DNA from 2 places in the Idiomarina sp. H2 genome. Region 2 is predicted to be linked to the other one. Evidence: riboswitches for the same ligand, from Rfam matches in the RefSeq annotation. Region 2 holds a riboswitch; the other holds the start of a gene.

Region 1 (7,733 bases), on a different contig from region 2:
AGAAAGTAGCGGAGAGTACCATGAGTGACGTAATAGTTCAGCTAAGTGATGACAGTTTTGATGCTGATGTCATAAATTCCGATAAACCCGTATTAGTCGACTTTTGGGCTGAGTGGTGTGGACCATGTAAAATGGTAGCGCCTATTCTTGATGACATTGCCAGCGAGTACGCTGATAAATTAGTTATTGGTAAGCTGAACGTCGACCATAATGAACAAACTCCACCTAAGTACAATATTCGTGGCATTCCAACGTTATTGCTATTCAAAGGCGGAGAAGTCGTTGGAACGAAAGTGGGCGCATTATCACGTGCTCAATTGACTGAGTTTTTAGACCAGCATATTTAATGATTGTCAAAAAACGGCGTGTTATGCGCCGTTTTTGTTGAGAAAACTGGACGAATCGCTTTTTTGGTGATAACTTCTGCTCATTAACTGTTCATACGGGTTCACCAACTCCACCGGTTAACCTGTTTTTAAATGAAACGTCTGTTTCTGGTTTCGCACTTCGCGAATTCCGAATGTTCCAATTGTTTTACTTTCTAGAGTCAAATTAAAAAAGGCTTTGTGTTCAATCGATAACTCGAAAACCCTCCTATGAATCTAACAGAACTTAAAGATAAACCCGTAAACGAGCTGGTTCAGCTCGCGGACTCAATGGGCCTTGAGAATATGGCCCGCCTACGTAAGCAAGACATCATTTTTGCTATCTTAAAAGCTCACGCTAAAAGCGGTGAAGACATTCACGGCGGTGGTGTGCTGGAAATTTTGCAGGATGGCTTTGGCTTCTTGCGTTCAGCCGACTCGTCTTACCTGGCTGGCCCGGACGACATTTACGTCTCGCCAAGCCAAATTCGTCGCTTTAACCTGCGTACGGGTGACACAATTGGCGGGAAAATTCGCCCACCGAAAGACAGCGAACGTTATTTTGCCCTGCTGAAAATTCGCGAAGTTAACTTCGACAAGCCTGAAAACTCCCGCAATAAAATCTTATTTGAAAACTTAACGCCGCTACACGCGGAAGAGCGTTTTCACTTAGAACGCGGCAATGGCAGTAAAGAAGATATCACTGCGCGGGTACTGGACTTATCAGCGCCAATAGGTAAAGGCCAGCGTGGTCTTATTGTTGCGCCACCAAAAGCGGGTAAAACCTTACTATTGCAGAATATTGCAACTTCTATTGCGGCGAATCACCCTGATGCTGAACTGATTGTTCTGTTGATTGATGAGCGTCCGGAAGAAGTCACCGAAATGCACCGTCTTGTACATGGCGAAGTGGTTGCTTCAACCTTTGATGAACCTGCCAGCCGTCACGTTCAGGTGGCCGAAATGGTTATTGAAAAAGCCAAGCGCCTGGTTGAGCACAAAAAAGACGTAGTGATTTTGCTGGACTCAATTACTCGCCTTGCCCGTGCTTATAACACCGTTATTCCAAGCTCCGGTAAAGTGTTAACCGGTGGTGTGGATGCTAACGCATTGCACAAACCTAAGCGTTTCTTTGGAGCTGCGCGTAATGTAGAAGAAGGCGGTAGTTTAACCATTATTGCAACCGCGCTTATTGATACCGGCTCGAAAATGGATGAAGTCATCTACGAAGAGTTTAAAGGTACCGGTAACATGGAGCTGCATCTGAACCGTAAGTTGGCTGAACGCCGTGTGTTCCCTGCCATCGACTTCAACCGTTCAGGTACGCGTCGCGAAGAGTTGCTGACTACGCCGGACGAGCTGCAAAAAATGTGGATCCTGCGCAAAATCATGCATCCAATGGGCGAAGTTGAGGCCATGGAATTCCTGATTGACCGTCTGCAGATGACCAAAACCAATGACGAATTCTTCGAATCGATGAAACGTCAACGCAACAGTTAAGTGGCGTATGAAATATCAAGATCTGCGTGACTTTATCGCGCTCCTCGAGGAGCGCGGTGAACTTAAGCGCATCCAACAAGAGATCGATCCCTACCTCGAAATTACCGAAATATCAGACCGTACGTTAAAAGCACAAGGCCCGGCCTTATTGTTTGAAAACGTGAAAGGCCATGATATGCCTGTATTGGCTAATTTGTTTGGCACACCCGACCGCGTGGCTTTAGGCATGGGTCAGGAGTCAGTAACCGCTTTACGGGATGTGGGCAAATTGCTGGCCTTTTTAAAAGAGCCTGAGCCTCCTAAAGGCTTTCGCGACGCGTTGAATTTACTGCCTAAGTACAAAAAAGTGCTGAGTATGTCGCCAAAAAGCATTAAAAAGGCACCGTGCCAGCAAGTGGTTATGAGCGGCGACGACGTTGACTTAACCAAGCTGCCTATTCAGCACTGCTGGCCGGGCGACGTTGCGCCTTTGGTGACCTGGGGTCTTACGGTAACTCGAGGTCCGCATAAAGAACGTCAGAACTTAGGCATTTATCGCCAGCAACTCTTGGGTCCGAATAAGCTTATTATGCGCTGGTTGTCGCATCGCGGCGGCGCGTTGGATTTCCAGGAATGGTGCCAGCAGCATCCGGGCGAAAGGTTCCCGGTGTCAGTTGCTTTGGGCGCAGACCCTGCGACTATTTTGGGTGCGGTAACCCCTGTGCCTGATAGCTTGTCGGAATACGCCTTTGCCGGTTTGTTGCGCGACAGCAAAACCGAAGTAACGCAGTGTCTCAGTAACGACTTACAAGTACCTGCGCACGCTGAAATCATTCTGGAAGGTTACATAGAGCCGGGTGAAATGGCGGCAGAAGGGCCTTATGGCGACCATACCGGCTACTATAACGAAGTGGATGAGTTTCCGGTGTTTACCGTGACTCATGTGACCCACCGCAAAGATCCTATTTACCACAGCACCTATACCGGACGTCCACCGGACGAACCTGCGGTGCTGGGCGTTGCTTTAAATGAAGTTTTTATTCCGTTGCTGCAAAAACAATTCCCAGAAATTGTCGATTTTTATTTGCCACCGGAAGGCTGTTCGTACCGTTTGGCCGTAGTCACTATGAAGAAGCAGTACCCGGGTCACGCGAAGCGTGTGATGATGGGTGTCTGGTCTTTCTTGCGTCAGTTTATGTACACCAAGTTCGTGATTGTGTGTGACGACGACGTAAATGCGCGTGACTGGAAAGATGTTATCTGGGCTATGACAACCCGGATGGATCCGGCACGTGATACGACCCTGGTCGAAAATACGCCAATAGATTACCTTGATTTTGCTTCACCGGTTTCCGGACTGGGCTCAAAGATGGGAATGGACGCCACCAATAAATGGCCGGGTGAAACCGACCGTGAGTGGGGCGAACCAATCGTCATGAGCGATGAGGTAAAACAGCGTGTTGACGAGCTGTGGGACGAACTGAATATTATGGAGTCGTGAATGAGTCAACAAATGACCTGTAAAGCTAAAATTTCGCGCCAGTTGGCGGATGCTGTGTGGGAAGTGCGTTTACAATTGCCGCAGGCGGTTGAGTTTAAAGCAGGCCAGTACCTTATGGTGGTGATGGGCGAACGCGATAAGCGGCCTTTCAGTATTGCGTCGTGCCCGTCCAATAAAAGTGAGTGGTTACTTCATGTTGGTGCTACGCCGGACAACAGCTATGCCATGGAAGTGTTGGATAAAGTGCGTGACGATGGGGAACTAGAAATTGATGCGCCGGACGGTATTGCGTTTTACCGTCAGGAAAACACTAAGCCGGCAGTGTTAATTGCTGGTGGCACCGGTTTCTCGTATACCTATTCTATTTTGCAGCAACATTTACGTGTGTCGCCAGAGCGGCCTCTGACACTTTACTGGGGTGCAAAAAGCTTAAGCGACCTGTATTTGCATGACGAACTGGAACGCTTAGCAAGCCAGTACGAGCACTTTGATTATCACCCGGTGGTCGAAGACGCGGATAACAACTGGGCTTATTCTATTGGTTTAGTGCACCACGCGGTTATGGCCCGTGAGCAAAGTCTGCCTGAGTGTGAAATTTACATGGCTGGCCGTTTTGAAATGATACGCGTTATTCGCGACGACTTTGTCGCTAAAGACGTACCGTTAGAAAACCTTTACGGCGACGCTCTGTCCTTTATTTAATTGCACTGAAAGTAAATTTGTTTAACTAACAAGCTGCGTTATACTGACGCCGCTTTACCAAGGGGTGCCGGCAACGGCTGAGATGCATTAGCGAACCCTTAAAACCTGATCCGGTTAATACTGGCGTAGGGATGGTAGAAAACCCGTCTAATACAGCCTTACCGGATCGTTTCTGACTTTGTTTTGAGGAAATGATCCATGAAAATAATCAATTCATACTTAGCAGCCAGCATTGCCGCTGCGTTATCCAGTGTTCCCGCTTTTGCCTTTGCAGCAGAGGACACACAAGATACAAAAGACATTGAAATTATTGAAGTGAGTGGTGACTTTCACCGCCGCACCTTAAATGAAACCACCAGCAGCGTTTCTATTATTGATAAAGATGCGATGCAACAGCGTCACTCACAGCATTTACAAGACACTCTGAACAGTTTGGCCAACGTGAATTTCTCGGGAGGTACTTCCACGGCTCGGTTTATTCAAATTCGTGGTATTGGCGAGCGCTCTCAGTTTGTTGATCCTGTAACGCCCTCGGTCGGTTTGATAATTGATGGTATTGATTACAGCGGATTAGGCAGTGCCGCATCGCTTTTCGATATTGATCACGTGGAAGTGTTTCGCGGTCCGCAAAGCGGACGTTTTGGCGTGAACGCTATGGCCGGTTTATTGTTGCTGGACAGCACCGCACCGAGCAGCGACTTTAACGGCCAGTTTCAGCTATCAGCAGGCAACTATTCCGAAGCCATGGGCGGCCTTGCTATGGGCGGAAACCTTGGAGCGCACGGTAATGCCCGCTTCTCGGTCAGCCAGTTTCAGCAAGACGGTTACATTGAAAATACCTATCTTGAGCGTGATGACACGGAACAGCGCGACGAACTCACTGCGCGCTTCAAGCTGGATACAGAGCTCAGTAAAGACTGGCTGCTGCAAACGGTTCTGCATTATAACGATGTCGACAATGGCTACGATGCGTTTAGTCTCGACAACACCCGCGAAACTTTGTCCGATGAACCGGGTTTTGACCGCTTAGAAAGTCAGGCATTGCGCTTGCAGCTCAGTTACCTGGGTTTTGACAACAGCCGTCTGGAAATGTCTGTTAACTACCTGGATGCAGACACCGGCTACGCTTACGACGAAGACTGGACCTATGAAGGTATCGCTCCGGGCTGGGAATACTCAGCTTTTGACGCGTACTTCCGCGACCGTGACGACAAAACCGCCGAAGTTCGCTGGGTATCCGACGAGCCCGAAAGCCTGTTTGGTATTGATAGCGAATGGGTTTTAGGTTTGTACTATTACGACAAATCGGTTCAGCTGACACGTGACTATTTTAACTGGGACTTAGGCCAGCCAAGCATTTTCAACAGCGACTATGATAGCAATCACGTTGCTATTTATGGTGAGCTAACTCAGCATTGGAGTGACCGGGTTAGTACTATAACTGGCTTGCGGGTAGAACGTTACGACAATGACTACCTCGACAGTCGCGATATTACCGCTGAACCTGAAGACACCATGGTGGGTGGTAATTTCAGTGTCCGCTATCAGGCGTCTGACGACAGTTACCTGTACGCGACTCTGGCGCGCGGATACAAAGCCGGTGGCGTTAATGGTGAAGCTTTAGGAAAAGCTGAAGATCAGGGTCTGGAAGAATTAGAAAACTACTTGTTAGACCGCTCAACCTTTGCTCCGGAAACGCTCTGGAGTACCGAGTTTGGCGTAAAAGGCAGCAGTGCCGATGGGCGTTTAACCTCAAGAGTCAGCGCATTTTACCATTGGCGTGACGATGTGCAGCTCAAGGGCTGGGTAAACCGAGACCAGTCATTTGTGGGTTACATTGAGAACGCCGCTGAAGGCACAGGTTACGGTCTGGAAGCGGAAATTCGCAACCAGTTTACGGATTGGTTGGCGGTTTTCGCTTCGGCCAGCTGGTTAAAAACCGAAATTGAAGGTTTTGTCACCGAAGACGGCACCGATATGACCGGGCGGGAGCAAGCGCAAGCGCCTAATTACCAGTTGAATATTGGCTTTGAAGGTTGGTTAGGCGAGAACTTCCAGTGGGTGATTCAGGCCGACGCGAAAGACGAGTTCTACTTCTCTGACTCTCATAACCAAAAAGCGGACAGCATGGCAGTGTTGCACCTTGCGCTAAACTATCATTATCAGGATTGGCACTTTAGCTTATGGGGTCGTAATTTAACGGATGAAGACTACGAAACTCGCGGTTTTTACTTTCGTAATGACCCTCGTAAGGAGTATGTGCCGGAAACTTACGTCCAATACGGTGAACCGCGTCGCTTTGGTATCACTGTCAGAAAATCGTTTTAAGGGAGCTTAATATGCAAGTTTCAGTAGAAATGTCGCTGTATCCACTGGCTGAAAATTACCTGGATACCATTAAAGATTTTATTGAGCGTTTAAATCAGCATTCAGAACTAACGGTTCTGACCAACACCATGAGTACGCAAGTATTTGGTGAAATGCAGGACGTTATGCGCATTATGGGTGAAGAAATGGAGATGCTTTTCCAGAATGTGCCTTCGAATGTTCTGGTTTGTAAGTTTATTAACAAAGACTTAAGGCCGGATAATGCCTGAGTCTTTGCTTGAATCCTGGCTTGAGCAGTTGATGGTCAGTTCCCCCTGGGAGCTGACGGCTTTAGTCATGGCTTTGGGGTATTTAGTGCTGGCGGCACATCAGCGCCAGTGGTGCTGGGCTGCGGCGGCGGTCAGCTGTACTATATACGCTGTCTTGTTCTGGCAAGGTAAGTTGTATATGGAGTCTTTGCTGCAAACAATCTACATTGCGTTGGCAGGCTATGGTTGGTGGCAATGGCAGCGTCAGCAAAGCGCAGCAAAGGAGAGTCCTGATGGCGCGAAATACCCGTTTCGTTGGCATCTGCTGCAATGGGCGTGGTTGGTTCCTCTGGCTGCCGGCATTGCTTATTTACTCTCGGTTTATACCGACGCAGACGCAGTATGGCTCGATACTTACACCACAATATTCAGTTTGCTGGCCACCTGGCTGGTTACCAAAAAAGCGTATGAAACCTGGTGGTACTGGCTGGTTATCGACAGTGTTTACGTTTATTTGTACGCCAGCAAAGGCTTTGTCGCCACCGCCTTGTTGTTCGTGGTTTATCTGATACTGGTGATTTATGCCATGTGGCGCTGGCGCCATGACATTTCGCTGAAATCTGCGAGTGAAGCCGGGTGATTGGCCGGCCCTGCGAAATACAACTGCTTGCTTCCGGGCAGTCTAATCAGACGTTGCGACTGCGAACAGATACAGAAGATTATGTGTTAAAACGCTGGCGCTATGAACAGGTATTCGCGGTTGACCGTGAGCTGGAAGTATCTATACAAAAAGAGCTGGCGCAACAGGCTCTTGCCCCCGAAGTTTTAGCTTACGATGCTAAGCAAGGCTGGTTTTTACAGCCTTACTACCAGGCTCCGTCTTTACAGCAAGTTACGCTGTCGCCTTTGATTAAAGCCACTGTACTGGCTGAAACGCTGTCGAAAATCCACAATACACGAGTTGATATTCCGGCCTGGTCTATGTCTGAGCGGGTCGAGCATTATTTGCAGCAGTTGCGTTCGGTCAATTCGGCGGTTGCTGCTCAAATGAGCCAGAAATTGGTACCCATGCAACCCTTGTTAGAGGACTGGCTCAGTTATCCGGTGTTA
Region 2 (7,733 bases):
GGAAGGGGATCAGACCATTGCTTTAAAAAGTTAGCCACACACTGAAGCTGTTGCACATTACTAAGCAACCCAATTTTTATCGCAGCAGGCGGCATGTCCTGTTGCAGGCATTCCAACTGCTGACGAACGGCGTCAGCAGCTAACGGGAATAACCCGGTGGTTGCAACAGAGTTTTGGGCGGTAATTGTGCTTATGACACTGCAGCCATGCACGTTCAGACTACGGAACGTGTGCAAGTCCGCCTGAATGCCTGCGCCACCGCCGCTGTCAGAACCTGCGAGGGTCCATACGACAGGTACCGACATCATTCTGCTCCTTCGGTCGCCGCATCTTTCACTTTTACATCAATGCGGGTGTCAGGATTATACTGACGTACCTCGTGAGAAATTTTCATGGAGCAGAACTTAGGACCGCACATGGAGCAAAACTGCGCGGTTTTGTTCGAATCCTGAGGCAGTGTTTCATCGTGATAGCTGCGAGCTGTAACCGGGTCCAACGCCAGGTTAAATTGATCCTCCCAGCGGAATTCGAAGCGGGCTTTTGACATAGCGTCATCCCTCGCCTGAGCGCCTGGGTGTCCTTTGGCTAAATCGGCGGCATGAGCCGCTATTTTGTAAGCGATCATCCCCTGTTTTACATCTTCCTTGTTAGGCAAGCCTAAGTGTTCCTTCGGGGTAACATAGCAGAGCATGGCGCAGCCAAACGCGCCAATCATGGCAGCACCAATACCTGAGGTAATGTGGTCGTAACCGGGTGCGATATCGGTGGTTAGCGGCCCTAAGGTGTAGAACGGCGCGCCGTGACAGTGCTTTAACTGCTCATCCATATTTTCCTGAATTTTATGCATGGGCACATGGCCGGGGCCTTCTATCATCACCTGTACATCGTACTCCCAGGCAATTTGAGTCAGCTCGCCTAGTACCCGAAGTTCTGCGAACTGAGCTTCATCGTTGGCGTCGGCAATGGAGCCGGGGCGCAAGCCGTCCCCTAAAGACAGCGACACATCATATTTCGCACAAATTTTGCAGATGTCCCGGAAGTGTTGATAAAGAAAGCTTTCTTGCTGGTGCGCCATGCACCATTTCGCCATTATCGAACCGCCACGGGAGACTATGCCGGTAACTCGCTTTGCAGTCAGTTTAATGAAGTCGTGCAGTACGCCGGCGTGAATCGTAAAATAGTCCACACCTTGCTCAGCCTGTTCCAGCAGTACGTCTTTAAATACTGGCCAGCTCAGATCCTCAGCAACGCCATTGACCCGTTCTAAAGCCTGATAAATAGGCACAGTACCAATAGGCACTGGACTGTTGCGTAAGATCCATTCCCGGGTTTGGTGAATATTACGGCCGGTAGATAAGTCCATTACGGTATCAGCGCCCCAGCGAGTCGCCCATACCAGCTTTTCGACTTCTTCTTCAATAGACGAACTAACCGATGAGTTACCAATGTTGGCATTCACTTTAACCAAAAAGTTGCGGCCAATAATCATTGGTTCTGATTCGGGGTGGTGGGTATTAACGGGAATAATCGCGCGTCCACTGGCGACTTCGTCGCGCACAAATTCCGGCGTTATGGGGTTTTCAAGGTGCTCCCGCCCCATATTCTCGCGCAGTGCAATGAACTCCATCTCAGGGGTTATCACGCCGCGCCTTGCGTAAGCTAACTGCGTAATGCCGTGATTGTATTGCTGGTTCTCGCTATGGCGATCCTGAATCCAGTTCTCACGAACCTTTTTCAAACCCACTTTTACGTCAATTGCAGCTTCCGGGTCGCCGTAAACGCTGGAGGTATCATAGACATCTACCGGTTCGTTTGGTGGTAGCTTTACGCCCGGCGTGGGTTGGTGCAAAGTTTCGCTAAGGTGAATGCGGCGAAAGGGAACCTGGATGTCTTTGTTGCTGCCTGAAAGAAATTCACGGCTGGAATTAGGGTAATAATGCCCGGATAGCGATGATAAAAAAGATTCAGCCTGTTGGCGGTTTAAACGATTATTCGATGGTGCAGTTGACATAGCATTCTCTCATTTTGTTGATGTTAGAGATGCTTGTCAGGAGTGTTGAAAGGAACACCAGCACAGAAACGACGGTCGTGTCATGCTGATGCTCTCTTGTTCCCTTCGCAGGTATTAGCCTGATCAGGTTCAACGGATCCCGCAATTGCGGTCTCAGCCGGTAACTTCATTAAGAAAGCTACCGGCACTCCGACAAGATTCCTTTTTAGTGGAACAAAATCTTAGAGCGAATGCAACCGCTGTTAATCGTTAACCAGTTTAGCGACAACGTTAGCTGGCTTCTCCATTGGCTGGCTTAGGCCTTCTATGCGTTCAACAATAAGCCCTTGTTTATCGAGAATAGTGATCAAATTGCTGTGATCAAAATCACCGTCCGGACGCTGTCGATACCTCACGCCAAGTACTGTAGCTAAGGTTCTGATATCCTGCTCCGAACCGTTCAGAAACAGCCAGTTGTCGTTGTTAAGTTGATACTGCTTAACATAGTCAGCGAGTGCCTCGGGTGTATCGCGATCGGTGTCAAAACTCACCATAACGAGCTTAACTTGCTGTTTAGTGTCTTCGTCCAGCTTGCTGTATAAGCGTTTTACGTCATGAACCAACACTGGGCAGGCGGTGGTGCAACTGCCATAAATCATGGAAAGAATAACGGGATGACCTTCAAGTTCTGAAAGCTTGAGTTGGCTATTCTTATGCGTGTTCCAGGTAGCATCTATCTGGTATACCGACTCGGAGTGAGAGACCTCTGCTGCGTTCATTGCCGTATGATTGCTGTGGTCGTTAGCTGTCTGATTCTTGTGCATATTGTGATGCGAGTGATCCTGCGCAAAAGACTGGACAGCAAAGATCAAAGAAGCCAGGGCGGTCAATTTTAGCAATTTATTCATGGTCGTTCTCCAGGTCGTATGCGCAACGAAAACCCATAGTGCTGGTCGCACTTTGCGGGGCGTAATCACTGCGTGACTGATAACGGAAAAATGTGGCGTAATTGGCGTTACTAAAACTCGACATAAAGCGCGCTCCGTCGCCACATGAGCCGGAGAGCAAATCGACGTCATCGCCGTTGGTTAATAATAATTGATAGTCGTCTACCCATTCGTTGACACGGTCGTGCATGTGCATCAATTGGTCAGCATTTGGGTCGACGGTTTGTTGTTTCGCACTGTGTGGCTGGCTGTACCAGGCAAACAGGTTACGGGCATAATCATCGTCGCTGATGTTCTGCTGTTGCCGATATTTGACCGACGCATACTCCCACTCGTTAAGACCAGGCAAACGGCCACCTTGTGCGGAGCAGTATTCGCGTGCGGCAAACCAAGACACATAAGTGACTGGTTCGTTGTCTTTGCCTTTAGCAAATTCAGTATTATCATCCCAATGCTTCAGGTAATTTCCATCATGGAATAGGGCAGCGATGTTGTCTCGCTGCCACTGAGGTTGTTCAATGACAAATTCCAGAAACTCTTGGTTAGTGACAGGGGTTGCGTCCAGCATGAAACTTTCCATTTCTATACTGAGGCGCTCTTTGTCCAGTAAGACCGGAGGTTCGAAAGTACCCCCATTGATCAGAACTGGATCAGCGAGCACTAAGGGTGACAATAAAACACCTGCAACTCCAAGCCACTTAACCATAAGTTTCCCCTTATTTCTCTTTACGCGGACCGGCAATTAATGCACCAGCTGCGCCACGCTCTGCATCAGCAAATTCGTGATCGACCAACTTATAGATGCCTTCTTCCGGAACAATAAATTCAATGGTTGCGCTGTTACTGGCACCCAGCAGCACGGTTTGCATGCCATACCATTCGTTACGCGGATCACCTTCGTACCAGACACGGTCGAAAATCGCACCAATTACGTGGAAGCTGGAAGTGCCTGAAGGACCTGCGTTTAAAACATGTAAGCGCACACGGTCACCTTCGTTCGCTCGTAAAGGGTTGTCGCTAAGTGCTGCAACATGTCCGTTAAAGGTCACATGACTTGGCTGGCGGTCTAAAGCTGCACCGTGGTTATAGATGTAGTTACCTTCAGATGCTTCTTCCAGATAGTGCTCTGACTGAACCAGAACGAATTCTTTATCAACGTCTTTGTCAGTTGGGTAGCCATCTTTAGGAGATACCACAACGGCGCCGTATTGGCCCATAGCTGTGTGCATGAGTACGCTGGAAGTACCACAGTGATACATATAAGTACCCGCGTAGTTGGCTATCCATTCGAACTCAATAGTTTCACCAGGAGATATTGTGCGCCATTTGTCTTCCGCTGCTACTGTGCCACTATGAAAGTCCATAGAGTGGGGCATTGGGTTAACGACTGGCTGGTTATTCTGATAACCGTTGGCCTGCAGTTGCTGAATGAACGGAGCACCATTTTTAACTGGCTTAGTAATAGTCACTTCTTCGTCAGAGCGGTTTTTCATTTTGAAGATAACACGGTCACCTTCACGTACGTGCAATACCGGGCCGGGTACTGAGCCACCGAATGTCCAGGCCGAATAGGTTACTCCCGGTGCTACTTCTATTTTCTGAGAGAAAACATCCATGCGTATGTCATGAGTTTTGTTACCTTCGTAGTCAAGTTTCGCTATGTTTGGAACCTGAGTCAGATAGTCGCCAACAACCGCTGGGCCGTTGTAGTCTTCGCGGTAGACTTTAGCTTCTGGTAATCCAAAGATTTTACCATCAATGACATATTCGCTGTCGTGCTTAAGGCTGAGCTCTTCCGCATTAACCGGAGCTGACGCTGACGCCATAGCAGCCAGAAGAGAGGCACTGATAATTGATAAGCTTAGAGTTTTCATAATGATTTTTCCTTTAACTGATAACAAATAGGTTTAACGCAAACTGGCAACGGCTTCGGCTGTGATAGTCTCACTGCCGCCTGCAAGATCGGTATTGATGTAGTTAGCTAAGGTCGCTATATCGGCGTCTTTCAGATAACCCATGGGCGGCATAGCTCCGTTGTAATTTGTTCCGTTAACGGTTAGCGCGCCGGACTTACCATTGATAATTGTCTTAGCTATGTAGTCGGGGTTATCTTTGATATTTGTATTTCCTGCCAGCGGAGGAAATACGCCCTGCATGCCTTTGCCATTTGGTTGATGACATGCCTGACAATATTTTTTGTAAACGTTTTCGCCTTCGCCTGCGTTGGCTGACTGGCTCATAAACAAGCCAGCTAATGAAACGGCAATGACTGAAATTTTGCAAAGAGACTGAATGCTCATAACGACACCTTCGTAATTGACTTAAGATGCCTTTAGAATACTGCTTTAATGAGCTTTTGCGAGTGAAATGAAGGGGTAACTCAGGCCTACTCCTTTATGTGTAAAAGAAGTAAGCCGAATGCAGGTGGTAGGTATTAAATGCTGCGTGCTTCCAGTTCAATACGAGAGGCAGCACCGTAAATTTTACTCGGATCTCCCTCAAATTCACCTTCTGGGGTAGTAGTAGGCCAGAGGTTTTCAAGGTTACTGATGACCTTGCGGGTTTCGCTAATGGCTTCTTCAGCTTTTTCTGCTTCTTTATCATTAATACGGTTTAAGCGTTCAAGCGCAATTTCTTTAAAGCCCATGGCGTCTTGATATTCGTGAACATTAGTGACTTCGCCATTTTGAATGCCTATAGCGTACTCGTCGGCGGCTACCATTAGCATTGATGAAACACTCAGTATGACGTCTTTAGCTGACATGTCAGCAATAGGCTCGTTAGCGCTGATAGAGTCCAGCAGAGCCTTGTAGTTGTTCATAACCGTGTCTTCATCTTTATCATTAATGACACTTTCCGCCAGAGTATTTAACGGTTCGGCAAACCCAGGCAAGCCGCGTGCTTCAAATGCTTCAGTAAGACCACTATAGAGCTCGTCACCGGGGTGTTTCATGTGAGTTTTAGCCATTTCAATGTGGCCTTGCTCGTACAGTTTCATTCCCACCCATAAATGGCCGCGAATAAAACCGAGCTGAGCCAGAAACGCCGTGTCATTGGTGTTTAAATCAATTTCAGGAGCGGCCATTTCGCCTTCTGCCATAGGGGCAGCCATGAACATGGAAGGTGCCGCGCCCGGTTGCGTCAGTGGCGCTGCTGTTACCTGTGATGCTGCTACGGTGGTGGCCAGAACACTGCCAACGCCAAGCCAAACTTTTTTCTTTTCAAACATATAAAGACCTTAGTATGCTTTTTTGAGAGAGTTAACTAATGTATATTTGCAGAAATGATAACTATTCGCAAGTTAGAAGTGTGAAAGCATGATATTACAAATTAGCAATGCCGTAGATACAGATACGGTAAAGAGTATTGTTGCAGGCCTTGATGCCGGGCAGTTTAGTGATGGTAAGAAAACCGCAGGCTGGGCAGCGAAAGACGTAAAAAATAACCAGCAACTGTCGGGTAAAAAGTCTGAGGCAGCTACAGAAGTGCTGCTGGACAGGCTTCAGCAAAACGCTCTGGTGCAATCGGTTATGCGGCCAAAGCAGGTGGCGCGGGTGACTATAAACCGATATCAGCAGGGAGAGTACTATGGTACTCACATGGATGATTCCTTGATGAACGGGGTAAGAACCGATATTTCTTTTACGCTGGGTTTGTCACCCTTATCGGATTTTGATGGTGGAGAGTTGGTTATTGAGGATGCCAGTGGTGAGCGGAGCTGGCGATTGGGGCAGGGGGATATTCTTATGTATCCGAGCCATTACCTGCATCGGGTTAATCCGGTGACTAAAGGTTCCCGGCTGGCAATGATAGGCTGGGTGCAAAGCTTGGTTAAACAGCCGAATTACAGGGAGCTACTCTTTGATATAGAACAATCGTTGAAAGCTGAATTTGATGCAAACGGTAAGTCTGAAAACTTTGATCGCCTGACCAAGGTGTTTCATAACCTGTTAAGAGAATGGGCTGATGTGTGATCAGCCCATTGTATTTAGATGAGAGTTATGCCGCACAAAACCAATAACGCAACATTGGCTGCTAGCCCAATCATAAAGAAATAGCTGCGGGGGCTGGGGTTTTTCTCCGTTGCTATGGCGTAGTAAAGAACCATGTGAATTAAGCGAGCAATAGCGAAAATCCAGATAAATATCCCTGTCCAGAAAGCGCTGACACCTATGAAGAAGGCCAGAAATACTGTGCCCAGCATCAGCGGATAGTTTTCTAACGAGTTCATTAGCGTGCGGTGAGCACGAAACACAAAAGATGAATGACTCAGTGAGTCGTCGATTTTACCCGGAACGGCACCGGGTTGTTTCGCTTTTTGACCGCTGGCAATAACCCATTGAACCAGCAAAATGACCAGAGCAATGAGTACGCCCCAATAAGCCATTGTATAAGTTTCACTTCCGTTCATTTTATGTCTCCTTTTGTTCCGTATGATTTGGTTAAGCTGGGCTACCGCAACTCCAGCATACTTCAAAAGCGGCTCCGTTAATTTCCTGACAATTATTGCAACGCCAGTCCGGGCCGTTCGCTTGTTCTTCCATATTTTCAATCAGTGTTTTTGCGACAGCGAGTTGAGTATCATCAACAAGCCATAATTCAGGCCAGGTATCCAATGGCGCTAAATCACCAGCGGCGCCACTGGAAAACTCATTTTTCATAACTGTTTCAATGCCTTCCATTTGTAATAGGTTACGGGCGTTTTCCACTAATAGTTTGTTTTCATGGGTATAAATAAGTTTCATAGTCGTTTCTTATAGGTAAAACCTGAATAGCAATGTATTTTTACGTTATAG

What was found. A riboswitch is a leader RNA that binds a small molecule or an ion and turns the genes downstream of it on or off. The one in region 2 is predicted to bind thiamine pyrophosphate.
Region 1: it holds a riboswitch for thiamine pyrophosphate, as region 2 does, so the genes downstream of both, DET62_RS07085 (TonB-dependent receptor) here and thiC (phosphomethylpyrimidine synthase ThiC) in region 2, are expected to answer to the same signal.

What each region holds. Positions count from the first base shown of each region.
Region 1 covers NZ_SNZY01000004.1:224,037-231,769, forward strand. The annotation lists gene trxA (thioredoxin TrxA) at 21-347, shown strand; gene rho (transcription termination factor Rho) at 597-1,865, shown strand; gene ubiD (4-hydroxy-3-polyprenylbenzoate decarboxylase) at 1,873-3,345, shown strand; gene fre (NAD(P)H-flavin reductase) at 3,346-4,047, shown strand; TPP riboswitch at 4,098-4,196, shown strand; gene DET62_RS07085 (TonB-dependent receptor) at 4,246-6,375, shown strand; gene DET62_RS07090 (YkoF family thiamine/hydroxymethylpyrimidine-binding protein) at 6,387-6,644, shown strand; gene pnuC (nicotinamide riboside transporter PnuC) at 6,637-7,263, shown strand; gene DET62_RS07100 (phosphotransferase) at 7,260-7,733, shown strand, end outside.
Region 2 covers NZ_SNZY01000009.1:38,680-46,412, forward strand. The annotation lists gene thiE (thiamine phosphate synthase) at 1-308, opposite strand, end outside; gene thiC (phosphomethylpyrimidine synthase ThiC) at 305-2,011, opposite strand; TPP riboswitch at 2,095-2,213, opposite strand; gene DET62_RS11945 (SCO family protein) at 2,254-2,898, opposite strand; gene DET62_RS11950 (formylglycine-generating enzyme family protein) at 2,891-3,643, opposite strand; gene DET62_RS11955 (multicopper oxidase domain-containing protein) at 3,654-4,811, opposite strand; gene DET62_RS11960 (cytochrome c) at 4,845-5,237, opposite strand; gene DET62_RS11965 (hypothetical protein) at 5,372-6,166, opposite strand; gene DET62_RS11970 (Fe2+-dependent dioxygenase) at 6,255-6,911, shown strand; gene DET62_RS11975 (MAPEG family protein) at 6,926-7,348, opposite strand; gene DET62_RS11980 (DUF2007 domain-containing protein) at 7,380-7,682, opposite strand.